Regions from separate parts of the Cycloclasticus zancles 78-ME genome, predicted to be linked through region 1. Evidence: riboswitches for the same ligand, from Rfam matches in the RefSeq annotation. Region 1 holds a riboswitch; the other holds the start of a gene.

Region 1 (7,687 bases):
ATGTACTCTCACTCGGTGAAGACACCGCCCAATCCTTGGGTGTTAACTTGGCAAAGCTTAATCGACGTATTATTTTAGGCGTTGCCTTAGCAGTTGGTTCTGCGGTATCGGTAAGCGGTGGTATTGGCTTTGTAGGCTTAGTAGTCCCCCACTTACTGCGGCCATATGTGGGCTACCAACCCGGGCGGCTATTAATATGCAGCGCACTGGGTGGTGCTATATTACTATTAGCAGCCGATATGCTTGTTCGTTTAATACCGACGCAACAAGAACTTAAAATTGGCGTATTAACCGCCTTATTAGGCGCCCCTTTCTTTTTACATTTAATTTTAAAATCCAGACGAGAGTGGCTGTCATGAGTTTAGTGGCATCAAACATAGCTGTTAGTTTATCCGGCCACAGCATATTAAAAAATATGAGTATTCAGTTTCCAGCAGGAAAACTCACTGGATTAATTGGCCCTAATGGAGCCGGTAAATCCACGCTGATGCGTGCCTTAGCTGGTTTACTGCCGATTGAATCGGGTGTAATACGTTTGGCAGGCAAAGACATTCACGCCTTGCAAGCGCTTGAATTAGCGAAAGAAATAACCTATTTGCCGCAACTCGGCGAATGCCATTGGCCGTTAACCGTTGAACGGGTCGTTATGTTAGGCAGGCACCCGCATAATGATGGCCATCATGCAGACAATTTGAGTTTACAGGCAGTAGAAAAAGCTATTAAAGAAGTGGATATAGAACACCTAATCGGCCGCTCGGTTAATGAGCTATCTGGCGGTGAGCGAGCACGGGTTATGTTAGCCCGAGCGCTGGCCACAGAGAGCCCTATTTTACTAGCAGATGAGCCGATCGTATCGCTCGACCCACGGCATCAAATTGAGGTAATGGCGTTATTGCAAACGCTGGCGAAAAAAGGAAAAACAGTCATTATTGTTTTACATGAACTGCACTTAGCGATGAGGTATTGTGAGAATCTTGTTTTACTGAATAACGGGATAAAAACATCTGAAGGTATCGCCAACGAAGTACTAACGACTGAAAACATGCAGGCTGTTTATGGTGTTGATGCAATTTTTGGCGAGCACCAAGGGAGCCAATGGGTTTTACCTTGGCAGCATAAAAAAAGGGAGAAGGCATAGGCCCTCCCCCTAGTCCATCTAAAAACTGCTAACGAGACTAATTAGCCGGTTGATAGCTTAATGAGAAAAATACATTCGCATCATCTGTGTTGTAACCCGCTACTGTTTCATATTCTTCATTAAATAAATTAGCAACTTTTACTTGTGCTGTTAAGTCCTTGTTTATTTTATAAGCACCCACTAAATCGACGGTGGTAAAACCGGCAAGACGGCGATTGTTTGCAACATCATCAAAGCGACGGCCCGACACAAACACCTTACTTGCAAAACTAAAATCACCAAATGCTTTATTGGCATTCAAGGTAAAGGTTTGTTCAGCACGTCTAGCCAACACATTACCATCGTTTACGCCGCCGCTTTTATTTTCAGGGTCAATCCAAGAAAACTGGCCATCGACATTTATTCCAGCAATATCAGTGGCTGCTTGAAGCTCAAGCCCTTTTATCAATGCCTCGGAAATATTTTGAGGAACCCATAAACTATCCAGTGCAATCAAGTCTTTAATTTTTGTACGGTAAGCACTTGCCGACCACGTAATATCTGCGTGTTTGCCCACTAAACCTAGTTCAAAGGACTTAGAGCGCTCAGCATCTAGATTAGGGTTTGCACCAAATGGAGAATAAAGATCAACAAGGGCTGGCGCAACAAAAGCTGTTCCAAACGATGCGTTTAAGCGTAAATTATTAGAAAGCGACGTACCCCAAGCAATGTTACCCGTGGTATTGCTACCAAACTGCTCATTATCTTCATTTCTAACGGCTAATTGGTAAGAATGCGCACCATATTCACCTAATAATTGAGCAAAAACGGCATTGCTATGACGATTGGTTTCTGTGAAGCCACCCGATTCTTTTATTTTGTCATCTTCGTAGTCATAACCTAACACCAACACGTGTTCATCATTAATTTGAAAGTCATTTTGCAGGCTAAAATGGTCTTGTTGATTATCAGCAAAACTGGCTGCAAATGCTCCTTCGTTATCAGCCTCAATTCTGCCTTGGCTTAAGGTTGCTTTTACAGTCCATCTATCTGACACATCAGCCGTCAACTTAGCACCAAAGGTATGTTGCAAAAAGTCCGTTGTGTTGAAATAACCATCGTATTCACTTTGCCCCTCACTGTATAAGCTAAAAAACTCTAGCTCAGCAGAGTTTGCAAAGCGGTGCCCTGCTCGTATAGAGGCATTAGTGTTTCTATAAGCATCGTCGTCAGGCTCGGTAGCGAAACAACCAATAAATAATGTGCCACTTCGACCATCACAGCTGTTAAAACCATTTGTTTCTGTATAGCCGCCGCTTAAGCTATACCAATTAGATGCATCTCCACCAGAAATGCCAAACGTGGTTTCTTTCGTATCATGCGTACCAAAACCAACCGAAAGATGAGGTGTTAGCTCACCGCTTCCCTTTTTAGTGAAAATTTGAATAGTTCCACCAATAGAACCAGAGCCATATAAGCTTGATTGCGGCCCACGAACCAACTCAATACGCTCAATTTGGTTAAGTGGAATATGCTCAATTTGAGGCGCACCAAATGCATTCGTTGCCAACTTAACGCCGTTTAATAAAACCTGGGTATGGTTAGACTCTGTACCGCGTAAAAATAATGACGTTTGCTTGCCTAAACCACCTGTGTTGGCAATCGTTACACCAGGAAGTCCTGAAATAGCCTCTGCAACCGTTTTATATTGATACTTTTCGATCTCTTCTTTGGTCACAACCGAGACAGAGGCCAATGTTTCATCAGCCGTTTGAGCCGTACGTGTAGCCGTCACAATAAGCGCATCATCACTGGCGAATACAATTGAAGGAGTAAAAGGTATAACGGCGGCAACGCTTGCAGCCAAAAGGGTTTTTTTCATGAGATTTCCTCGTTAGAAGGCGCAGCCCCGCGCCAGTTAAAAGACGCACGTGAGGAAATGTGATGAAGTTGAATAAAGGAAACCAACGTCAGCCCAGTTGCCCACCCGCAACGTACCGGTTTGCCTTTGGCAGGTCTCCGGGCTCATAAGTGGCTAATGTTCTGTTAACCGATGTATCGCCTTCCCATGTTTTGACACAGTGGCTGTTGATACATGTTACTTATATACCGTTGCGGGGGCAGCGTTGGGTTTGATTAAATCGTACCAACTTCCCTTTTAATTAGGCTAAGGCCTAATACCAAAAAGCGTGGGCATTATCTTTGATTTAGTCTATGCTAGTCAAGATGAGCGCTAGGTTAATTAATTGAAGAAAATCAATATCTAATGAATTCGAATAGTATTAAGGTTCTACTTGTTGACGATCATGAGTTAGTTAGAAGTGGTATAGAGCACATCTTGCAATCTGACCCGGATATTGAAGTTGTGGCGATTGGCTCATCGGGTGAAGAAGCCGTTAAATTAGCCGAACAACTCAAGCCAGACGTTATCCTAATGGACTTAAATATGCCGGGTATAGGTGGCGCCGAAGCTTTGAAACGAATATTAAGGCGCGAACCCAGTTCTAAAATTATTGCCCTAAGTGTGTATGACGATGGCCCTATCCCGCATCAGGCTATAAAGTTAGGTGCTAAAGGTTATATCAATAAAGGCTGCGCGGTTAATGAAATGACAAGCGCGATTATGTCGGTTTACCAAGGTAAAAACTACCTGTCCTCTGCAGTGGCAACCAACTTAATCTTCAGTGGGCAAGAACCAGAAAAGAATGTTTTTAGCCAGTTAAGCAGTAGAGAGTTACAAATAGTAACAAAAATTGTTGATGGCCATAGAATTGCAGATATTGCGAATTCATTATCGATCAGCCCCAAAACAGTTAACACGCATCGCTATCGAGCACACGAAAAACTAGGCGTTTCTAACGATATCGAACTTGTTAAATTGGCCATTAATGAAGGTCTGCTAAAAAATTTATAAATTTATAATAATTTCCACTCGTCATTATCGTCATCATAGGGTAAAATTCGCGCTCAATTTGATTGCCTGGGTGGTGAAATTGGTAGACACACGGGACTTAAAATCCCGCGACCTTAACAGTCGTGCCGGTTCGATTCCGGCCCCAGGCACCATTGAATAACAAGGCCTCAGCATTTAATCGTGCTGGGGCTTTTTTATTGCAGTTTCGGATAAACACTCTATTGAAAAAGATAGTCAACACCCTAGCAGGTGCGTAAATATATATATTACTTAAAATTATTCTTTAGGCTAAGTAAGAAGACTATGATGACTTCAGCCCGTTTGATGAAAGCGTACTTCCTGAATTAAAACTTTTGCTGAGTACAAAAAGCTTAAGATGTTTAATTAATGACGGTATAAAGTTTTACAGCACTTTTTTGTTATTTAGTTGTAAATATTTCCGTTCAAACACATCAACTGGCAGTGCTTTATCAAAAAAGTAGCCTTGAACTTTATCAACGCCTAAATTTATACATAAATCTAAATCATCCTGTGTTTCAACACCTTCGGCAACAATTTGAAGCTTTAAAGATTTAAGCATGACAATTAAACCTGATAATAATTTTTTCACTTTTTCTGTTGAGAAATAACTAGGCATTAAAGATTTGTCTATTTTTACAATATCAATAGGAAAGCTATGTAAGTGCGACAATGAAGAAAAGCCAGTACCAAAGTCATCCAGTGATATTTTGCAACCTAAATCACTGATTGCTTGTATTATTTTCACCGTTTTTTCTGGTTCAACAATTAAGGCTGTTTCTGTTATTTCAAATTCAATTAAATTGGCATCGACATTATATTGTTTTATACAGTCGTGAATGACGTCGATTACACTGTCATTTGTTAACTGTACCGCTGATAAGTTAATAGCCATAGTAATTGATTGCGAATGGTTTAGATTTAAATCACTTAATCGTTTTATCGCTTGTTCAATCACCCATTGACCAATATCTAAAATTAACCTAGATTTTTCAGCAATAGGTATAAACTTATCTGGGCTTATTGCTACACCATCGACTTCCCAGCGAATTAATGCTTCTACCCCTGTTAACTGTTGAGTCTTTGGATCCATAACAGGTTGGTAATGCAGGTTAAAATGTTTATTTTTAAGCGCTTCTTTTAACTGATTTTCAATATGAAAATTCGATAAAAACTCTACTTGCATTGCTTCTTCGAAAAACGAAAATTGATTACGCCCTTTGCTTTTAGCTTTATACATTGCTATATCAGCGTATTTAAATAGTTCTTTTGGGTTAACGCTATCATCTGGAGAAATGGAAATACCAATACTCGCTGCTGAAGTGATGATGTGATTATCAATCGTAAATGGCTCACTTAATGCATCTATAATACGTTGTGCAACATGCGTGGCATTATTAGCTGAGTTTATATTGGTTAAGGTTATTGCAAATTCGTCACCACCAAGACGAGCAAATAATTCATTTCCTCTTAAGCAACGATGTATTCGGTTGACTACTTCTATTAATAAGCTGTCACCAATGTCATGTCCATAATTATCGTTAACGTATTTGAAATGGTCGAGGTCAATTAATAATAACGCGAGCGTTGTTTTATTTCTTTCGTTACTTTTTAAATCATTACTCAAAGATTCATCAAAATGATAACGGCTGGATATGCCAGTTAAACTATCTTGTTCTGCAAGTTCTTTAGTGTGTTGATAGCTTTGATAGAGACGTTTTTCTAGATCAGCTCTCGCATGTGAATTAACAATGGCTCTTTGTAATCGAAAAACGTTTATTTCAGTTTTCACAAGGAAATCTTGCGCGCCTGCGTTAATACAGTTAAGCGCTAGTTCGTCGTCTTTTGACGTGCTCATCATTATAACTGGGATGTCATGTCGTTCATGGACGCTTCTCAGTTCAACTAATAACTCAATACCATTACGTTTTGGTAAGTTATAATCGAGTAAAACGGCATCAAATTCCGTTTTTTTTAATTGTTCAAGTCCTTGATCTACTGACTCTACACCCGAAATTTCACACGATATATTGCTGCGCTTTAAAGTCCTTGTAATAAGTTCTCTGTCAACAATATCATCATCAACTATTAGTATATTCATATCTTGACACGCTTTCCAAAGTTAACCAGCTATTAAAATCAGTATAGTTGCTAAGTTTTATATTATTTGGTTTTATTGTTTTTCATTTAGGTAATTGGACAATTTTCCAATAACTATCTAAAACATTCACAATGTCTAAAAACTTTTCGCCTGAATCGCCTTTTATAAAATATCCTGCGATATGTTGTTTGTAGCTTGATAACATATCTTCTTCAGATTTAGAGGTTGTTAATACAAAAACAACTAAATCAGACAAAGTTTCATCTGCACGTAACTGTTTTAAGAACTCAATACCGCCCATTCTTGGCATTTGTAAATCCAGTAAGATGATCAATGGGCGAGATACTTTATTGCTTCTTAATAACTCTAATGCCTCTATACCATCGTAAGCTCTAACGATTGGGTTGGCGATGCGTTGTTTAAGAAAGCCCCGCTCAATTGTCATGGCATCAATATCATCATCTTCAACTAATAATAAGGTTACGTCTTTTGAGTTAGTCTTCATAGTTTATCCTTCCATAATGTCAATATTTATGAATTTGATAGTGGCCAATAAATAGATATCTTTGTTCCGTGTTTACCATCAGAAGTAATTAATATCTTGCCTTTGTAATGTTCGACAATTCGTTTAATCATCGCTAATCCCATACCGCTGCCTTCCACTTTATCTCTCGGCTTTAATGTTTGAAACATTTCCAGTGCTTTTTCATGTAATTCTAATGGAATGCCCGGGCCATCATCCTCAACGATAATAATATGGTAATCTGGATTGCTTTCATATAAGACATTAATAGCACCACTTTTACTTTCATGATGTTTTATTGCATTTGAAATCAAGTTTCTGAGTACTATTTCTAAGGGTGTTTTAGGGATAGTTATTTCTACATCTGGCGCAGATAATGTAAATCCCTCTGTCTTATCCTGCATTGAAAACACATCTGTGCTGATATCTTTTAAGTTTACAGGCTCATTTTTAAATTTATTGCGATTAATACGTGAGTATTCAAGAAGGTCATCCAGTAACCTCATCATACGGCCACTACGCTGAGTTAATAACGCCAAGTGCTTTTTTGATTCGTCAGGAATAATATCTTGGCAGTCTTCAGTTATCCATTCTACGAGGTTTGTGATCGCATTGAGAGGCGATTTAAGGTCATGTGAGGCAACATATGAGAACTGTTCTAAATCACTATTTGATTTTTCTAAATTAATTGTTTTTTCTTTTAGGGCTTGAGTTGTTTTATCGGCATAGGCTAGTGCTTCGCGATTAGCTTTAGTTAATAATAAAAAGAGTGTAAGTAATAAGGCATCGATTACTAAGCCGCCAATTAAGATGAATGCGGATTGGTTTGACGAAAATTCATTCCTAAAGGCCAAATTTGATTGAATTGAAAAAGTCCATACTCGGCCATATAACTCGACATGTTCTTCTTTGCTAAACAGCGGATCCTGATCTACATCATCGAGGTTTCTATCAGCATGATCGTCAAATAACAATTGTCCGTTATCATGTATTTGAATACTGACATGCCTATAT
Region 2 (7,687 bases), 310 kb from region 1:
TTAGCATCATAATTCCTCTTAATTTACATGTTAGGTGATGGCCTACTGGCAGGCATCACAATCAGGGTCTAAGATAGAGCAGACCTGCGGTGCTTGTTCGGACGTCGCGTCGTTATGATTATCATTTTGTTCCATATGGGTCGCCCCTATGGAGCGCAAATAATAGGTACACTTTAGGCCTCTTGCCCAAGCGAGCATGTAGAGACTATCGAGTTTTTGGCCTGATGCTTCAGCCATATAAAGGTTGAGACTTTGTGATTGATCAAGCCATTTTTGTCGCCGCCCAGCCGCTTCAATGAGCCAGCGCGAATCTATTTCAAATGCTGTTGCATAAAGGGCTTTAAGTGCTTCAGGTACACGTTCAATGTGTTGCACAGAACCGTCGTAGTACTTTAAGTCATTAATCATGACCTCATCCCACAGGCCAAGCTCTTTGAGATCAGCCACCAAATGAGTATTGATAACAGTAAACTCACCAGACAGATTAGATTTAACAAACATGTTTTGATAGGTTGGCTCGATAGATTGCGAAACGCCGCAAATATTTGAGATCGTGGCCGTTGGTGCAATCGCCAAACAGTTACTATTTCGCATACCTGTGTTCATTACTTGCTGGCGTAAGCTGTCCCAGTCTAGGGTTTGACTTTGGTCAACTTGTAAATACTGGCCACGCAGCTCAGCCAGCGTTTTTAATGAGTCAATCGGTAAAATGCCTTTGCTCCATAAAGAGCCTTTGAAACTAGGGTAGGAACCCCGTTCAGCGGCTAACTTACAGGAGGCGCTAATGGCGTAATAGCTGATTAACTCCATTGATTTATCAGCAAACTCAACCGCTTGTTCACTGCTGTAGGGTATTTTTAATTGTTGTAAACTGTCTTGAAAGCCCATTATGCCCAGGCCAACTGGGCGATGCTTTAAGTTTGAGTTGCGCGCTTGCGGGACACTGTAATAATTGTAATCAATCACGTTATCGAGCATTCGCATGGCGGTGGTAATTGTTTTTTCTAAATGTACAAGATCCAGTTCGTTACCCTGTAGATGGGCGGGTAGATTGATAGAACCCAAATTGCAAACAGCAATTTCTTGCTCACTGGTATGTAAGGTGATTTCGGTACAAAGATTCGAGCTGTTAACAACACCGACATGCTGATTGGTATAGCGAATGTTACAAGGGTCTTTAAAGGTAATCCAAGGGTGACCGGTTTCAAATAACATGCCCAGCATTTTTCGCCAAAGATCTACTGCTTTGATGGTTTTATGTAATTTTATCTCGCCTTGCTGAGCTTTCTGCTCGCACAGCTGGTACGCCTTTTTAAAGGCTTCACCAGTTAAGGCATGAAGGTGGGGCACTTCGTCGGGTGAAAAAAGAGTCCAATCATCTTGTTCGATAACGCGTTGCATAAATAGATCAGGGATCCAGTTAGCGGTGTTCATATCGTGGGTGCGGCGGCGCTCATCACCGGTGTTTTTTCGAAGCTCTAAAAAGGCTTCAATATCAATATGCCATGTTTCAAGGTAGGCACAAACAGCCCCTTTACGTTTGCCACCTTGATTAACCGCAACCGCGGTGTCATTGGCGACTTTTAAAAAGGGAATCACTCCTTGAGATTGGCCATTGGTTCCTTTGATCTCAGCGCCTAAGGCACGAACTTGCGTCCAATCATTGCCTAGCCCACCGGCATATTTAGAGAGTAAGGCGTTATCTCTGAAAGAAGAGTAAATATCGGCCAAATCATCGTTAACGGTGGTGAGGTAGCAGCTGGACAGTTGTGGCCTTGGTGTTCCCGCATTGAATAAGGTTGGTGTCGAACTCATAAAGTCAAAAGATGAGAGTAATTGATAAAACTCAATCGCTCGTTCTTCTCGCTCAACCTCATTAATTGCTAAGCCCATTGCCACGCGCATAAAAAAGGCTTGTGGTAACTCAAAACGGGTGTCTTTTGTGTGAATGAAATAACGGTCGTAGAGTGTTTGTAAACCAAGGTAACTAAAATTAAAATCACGCTCACTTTGTAGCGCTTCGGCTAGCTTATCTAGGTCGAATCTTGATAATTCTTCATCTAATAAGTTTAATGAAACGGCTTTGTTGATATACGCTTTGAAATACTCAGGATAGTGGGTGAGCATCTCCGCTTGGCTTCGGCTGGTGGTTTGTTGGTGAGTAAAACTTAATGCCTCGGTGCGTAAATTATTAAGCAGCAACCTTGCTGCCAATTGGCTATAGTCGGGGTCTGTGTCAATCAAGCCTCTGGCACCCATAACAATGGCTTGTTGGAAGGCGGACTCGGGCATTTCATCAAAAAGGTTATTTTTAATTTCGTTGATTACTCGTTCGACTGAAATATCATTAAGCCCTTCGGCGCACTCTGATATTAAGTCGCTCAGCGATTCTTCGTTAAATGGCTGGAGGGACTGGTCAACTTGCTGGATGCTAATTTGCCAGCTGGATTGTTCAGCTGTTTCTTCGGCAGAGCGTTCAGCGGATCGTTGTTCACGATACAAAACATAGGCACGGGCTACCTTATGCAAATCGGCGCGCATCAGTGCTAATTCCACTTGGTCTTGTATGCTTTCGATATGAATGGTGTCACTTATCGATAGATGCCTAACAATAGCCTGTTGTACTTGGCTGCTTAGTTGAGTGGCAAGATCGTGAATATGACTAGATTGTTGTGTATGTTCACCTTCTACCGCCAATAAGGCTTTACTGATGGCAATATAAATTTTATTAACATCGAATTGGGTTAGTTGCCCGTTGCGGCGAATAACTTGATAGTTGACAGCTTGCGCAGCTGCTGGATGATCTGTTGTTAAAGCGACAGAAAGATCGTTCATTGTTAAATCCTCAGGTTGATTATTAGGCAAACCTCGAGGCAACAATGGGAAAAAGTGATATCAATACGGGGCTGATACATCACTGATTACAATCCTTAACGCGAGGCTTGGCAAAAAATAGAGGTAATCGGACTGAGTGAATATAAGATTCACAACACCGTTGCGCGACAGTTCTGGATTCTAACCAGATTCCCCTCAAATACTATATATAGTGCTTAACTATTTATTGGCTAACAAGATAATGTAAAATTAATGTATTTACAAGTGCTTGTTATTTTTTATTTTTGAACCCCCGTGCTAATTCAATAAAGGCACTAATGTAAGGTGTTTCAATATCTTGGTCACGGCAAGCAGCATGTAACATCCCATGCATGCCCTTAGCGCCCAGTGGTTTTCCAATTAATGACTGTGCTGTTGTTGGCGCATCCAATAACCAGTCGGGTAGGGCAGCCACCCCTTGGCCAACGGCAATTAATTGCATCATCATTGTGGTTAACTCAACCTGACGAACTTGCGCGGGTTCTACATTGGCAGGGTCTAGGTAGTGTCTAAATACATCAAGGCGACTACGCTCAACTGGGTAGGTAATAAGCGTTTGCTCGGCTAAGTCTTCTGCGTTAATGAAGGCTTTATCTTTCAATGGATGCTGATCATTCATCACTAACAAGGCTTGATACGGAAACAGCGTTAAGAATGAAAGACCTGGTTTATCAACTGGGTCGGTACTAATAACCAAGTCAATTTCACCACGACTCAGCGCCGGTAGCGGATTAAAACTCATACCGAGTTTGATATCAATATGGATGTCTGGCCATTGCTTGCGGTATTGCTCTAAGGTTGGTAATAACCATTCAAAACAGGCATGACATTCAATGGTAATAAAAAGCCTTCCTGCTTTGCCATTAGCAATTTGTTTAAGCTCATGCTCGGTGTTTTCAACCAACGGTAATACTCGCTCAGCTAGATCTAATAAGCGTTGCCCCGCATCAGTAAGCCCGAGGGGCTTGTGTTGGCGGAAAAACAGCGTCGTTTCAAAGTGGTTCTCAATTGTTTTTATTTGGTGTGATAAGGCCGATGGTGTCAGATGAAGCTTTTGTGCGGCTTGATTAAGGTTTTTACTGCGGGCAATGGTGTAAATGGCCCTGAGGTGTCGAATTTCTAAGATCATGGTGAATTTATTTCAACTTAATGGTGAAAATTATGAGATTGATTCAATTCTATGCTTGCTGGATACTTCTCGCAACATAAAAATAATGAGGTTAAAGATGATTCGTACACATAATTTAGGTTTTCCACGTATTGGCGCGCAAAGAGAGTTAAAAAAATCATTAGAGTCGTATTGGCAAGGAGAGATAGATTCGCAAGATTTGTTTAATAATGGCCAACAATTAAGAAAGAACAACTGGCAAACTCAAGCTGACTCGGGCTTAGACCTTATACCCGTGGGTGATTTTTCGTGGTATGACCATGTGCTAGATATGAGCGCCTTACTAGGCTGTATACCTGAACGATTTAAGCATGATGGTGGTGCAGTGGATATTGACACGTACTTTCGGATGGCGCGTGGCCGTTCTGTTGATGGTGGTGATGTTAGCGCTTGCGAAATGACTAAATGGTTTGATACGAATTATCACTATATCGTGCCCGAATTTCAGCCCGAGCAGTCGTTTAAGCTATCCACTGAAAAGTTGTTTGATGAGGTAAATGAAGCGCTTCAATTAGGCCATCGTGTTAAACCCGTTATTTTAGGCCCGCTGAGTTTTCTTTGGCTTGGCAAGGCAGAGGGCGAGGCGTTCGATAAGTTAAACGTGCTCGATCAACTGCTGGCAGCTTATGGTGAGATATTAAATCGTTTATCTGATCTGGGTGTCGAATGGGTACAAATTGATGAGCCTATTTTAGTCCTCGATTTGCCTGATCAATGGAAGTTAGCCTTTGAACAGGCCTACCATAAATTACAACGAGGCGATCTAAAGTTATTGGTGGCAAGCTACTTTGGCGAGTTAGCTGACAATTTAAAGCTTGTTTGCGATTTGCCCGTGGCAGGGCTGCACATCGATGCGATTAGAAGCCCCGAACAAGTCCAACAACTGATTGACTGGTTGCCCAGTTATAAGGTGTTGTCAGTCGGTATTATTGATGGCCGAAATGTTTGGAAAAACAATTTGGGCGCGACAGTCAGCGTGACACAAGCTATTCAACAACATTGGGCTGGCGAGTTATGGCTGGCACCTTCTTGCTCTTTACTGCATGTGCCTGTTAATTTGGCGTTTGAAACGTCATTATCGGATGATATTAAATCTTGGTTATCTTTTGCCACAGAAAAACTTACCGAGTTACGGTTGGTAAAAGCCGCGGTGTTAGATAATAACTGTTTATCAAGCGATGAGTTTTCACGTAATAGGGAAGCCATTAGCAATAGAGAAAATTCTTCGCTGGTGCATAATAAAGACGTTCAGCGATGTTTAGAGAATGTGAAAAGCTTAAGCTTAAAGCGAGGCTTAGATTTTAACGAGCGGATTAAACTTCAACAGCAGCATTTGCGCCTGCCTAATTTCCCAACGACGACCATTGGCTCGTTTCCACAAACCACCGATATTAGATCAAACAGGCGACGTTACAAACAAGGTGAGCTTTCTCAGGCAGACTACCAATCAGTCATGCAACAAGAGATTGCTGATGTCATTGCCAAGCAAGAAGCGCTAGGCTTGGATGTGTTGGTGCATGGTGAGCCAGAAAGAAACGACATGGTGGAGTATTTTGGCGAACAACTACAGGGTTTTGCCTTTACACAAAACGGTTGGGTGCAATCATATGGCTCGCGTTGTGTTAAACCGCCGATTATTTATGGGGATGTGTCTAGACCTCAAGCAATGACTGTGAATTGGGCTAGCTATGCACAATCGTTAACCGATAAGCCGGTTAAAGGCATGTTGACTGGGCCGGTGACCATTTTGAATTGGTCGTTTGTTAGAGATGATCAAGACCGTGCGACTACATGCCAACAAATAGCCTTAGCAATAAGAGATGAGGTACTGGATCTAGAAAAAGCAGGTATTCGCATTATTCAAATAGATGAAGCGGCTTTAAGAGAAGGCTTACCATTGCGAAAAAAACAATGGTCAGAATACTTAAACAGGGCTATTGAGGCTTTTTGTATTACCACCTCAGGGGTGAAAAATGAGACACAGATTCATACTCACATGTGTTATTCAAACTTTAATGACATTATGAGTTCTGTCAGTGACATGGATGCTGATGTGATTACCATTGAAACCTCACGATCAGACATGAAATTATTAGATGCTTTTGAACAGTTTCAATACCCAAATGAAATTGGTCCTGGAGTGTATGATATCCACTCGCCAAATGTTCCAAAAATTGAGCAGATAGAATATTTAATGCAGCAGGCAGCAAGGCGGATTCCATTGGAGAGACTGTGGGTGAACCCAGATTGTGGCTTAAAAACACGTGCTTGGCCAGAAGTGCAACAAGCGTTACGCAATATGGTCACAGCCGCTAAGCAATTAAGGCAGTCGGTTACAGTGGTTGAGTAAGGGAGCAGTGTTTTCATAGGATTTGTGTGTTACATCACCTAATCGGGTTGTGCCGGAACAAATAGTCATGGTTTGAAAAACATAGGACGTTTAAAATATGAGAAGGTCGGTGCTAGTCTTAATGGTTTAAGGCTGGCATTGATTTTTGTTTTAATACGCCATTGATTAAGTCAAAAATATGAGGGACTGTATGCACGAACGCACGTTAGATCATTTAAAACACAGTCATGATTTCTCGTTGAAAAATGAACGTGGAGAACGGCGCACACAATATGTGTTGATATTGACCGCTATTACCATGGTCGCAGAAATAGTGGCTGGTACTGTGTTTGGCTCAATGGCGTTGTTAGCTGATGGCTGGCATATGGCCACTCACGTAGCAGCCTTTTTAATCACTATATATGCCTATCGTTATGCACGTAGGCATGCAAAAAATAAGGCTTACACGTTTGGTACTGGTAAAGTCGGTGTGCTAGGTGGTTTTGCCAGTGCCGTTGCCTTGGCTGTTGTAGCATTTGTGATGGTGATTGACTCTATCCAACGCTTGATTGATCCTCAAGTGATACAATTTAATGCGGCGATTGGTGTGGCAGTTATTGGCCTTCTGGTAAATTTTATTAGTGCTTTTTTACTTAAAGAAGACCATCATCATGGCCACGCTCATGACCATGGTCATGACCACAATTTAGAAGCGGCTTATATGCATGTTCTCGCCGATGCATTAACATCATTACTCGCTATTGTAGCATTGCTATCTGGCAAGTATTTTGGTCTTAATTGGCTTGATCCAATGATGGGTATAGTAGGGGCAGTAATTATTACTCGCTGGTCTTATGGCTTATTAAAGCAGACGAGCCCTATTTTACTGGATGGCAGTGTTGATGAGAAATATAGGCTTGCCATTAAAGACAGCATTGAAAAAGACGCCGATAACCGTGTTTCAGATATTCATATCTGGAAAGTCAGTGCAAATCATTATGCCGCAATTATTTCTTTGGTCACACATGACCCGAAGCCGACAGAACACTATAAAGATCTATTAGCGGGCTTTCAGCAACTTTCTCATATTACCGTTGAGGTATATGAATGCGCTGATGAGGTTTGCGAAATTTAAACTTTACCGAATACAACGGTTGCTTGATTTTCTGTCCAAGGTTCGTGCTTGACCATTGCTTTTGTAAAAACAGCTTGTTGGTATTGGGCTGTTAACCATCGCTGTAGAGCGGGGTAAGGCGCTTGTAGATACCATTGCCGTTCAACACGAGAGAATTGCCTGATAAAGGGTAAAATCGCAT

The links. A riboswitch is a leader RNA that binds a small molecule or an ion and turns the genes downstream of it on or off. The one in region 1 is predicted to bind cobalamin.
Region 2: linked by a shared signal. The riboswitch ahead of CYCME_RS08205 (ribonucleoside-diphosphate reductase subunit alpha) and the one ahead of CYCME_RS06750 (TonB-dependent receptor domain-containing protein) in region 1 are both predicted to bind cobalamin.

What each region holds. Positions count from the first base shown of each region.
Region 1 covers NC_021917.1:1,384,386-1,392,072, forward strand. The annotation lists gene CYCME_RS06740 (FecCD family ABC transporter permease) at 1-359, shown strand, start outside; gene CYCME_RS06745 (ABC transporter ATP-binding protein) at 356-1,138, shown strand; gene CYCME_RS06750 (TonB-dependent receptor domain-containing protein) at 1,176-2,999, opposite strand; cobalamin riboswitch at 3,110-3,317, opposite strand; gene CYCME_RS06755 (response regulator) at 3,384-4,031, shown strand; tRNA gene CYCME_RS06760 (tRNA-Leu) at 4,096-4,183, shown strand; gene CYCME_RS06765 (GGDEF domain-containing response regulator) at 4,435-6,150, opposite strand; gene CYCME_RS06770 (response regulator) at 6,233-6,655, opposite strand; gene CYCME_RS06775 (CHASE domain-containing protein) at 6,682-7,687, opposite strand, start outside.
Region 2 covers NC_021917.1:1,697,247-1,704,933, reverse strand. The annotation lists gene CYCME_RS08210 (ribonucleotide-diphosphate reductase subunit beta) at 1-7, opposite strand, end outside; gene CYCME_RS08205 (ribonucleoside-diphosphate reductase subunit alpha) at 43-2,835, opposite strand; cobalamin riboswitch at 2,936-3,075, opposite strand; gene CYCME_RS08200 (LysR family transcriptional regulator) at 3,107-4,003, opposite strand; gene metE (5-methyltetrahydropteroyltriglutamate--homocysteine S-methyltransferase) at 4,101-6,392, shown strand; gene dmeF (CDF family Co(II)/Ni(II) efflux transporter DmeF) at 6,583-7,506, shown strand; gene CYCME_RS08185 (glutathione S-transferase) at 7,503-7,687, opposite strand, start outside.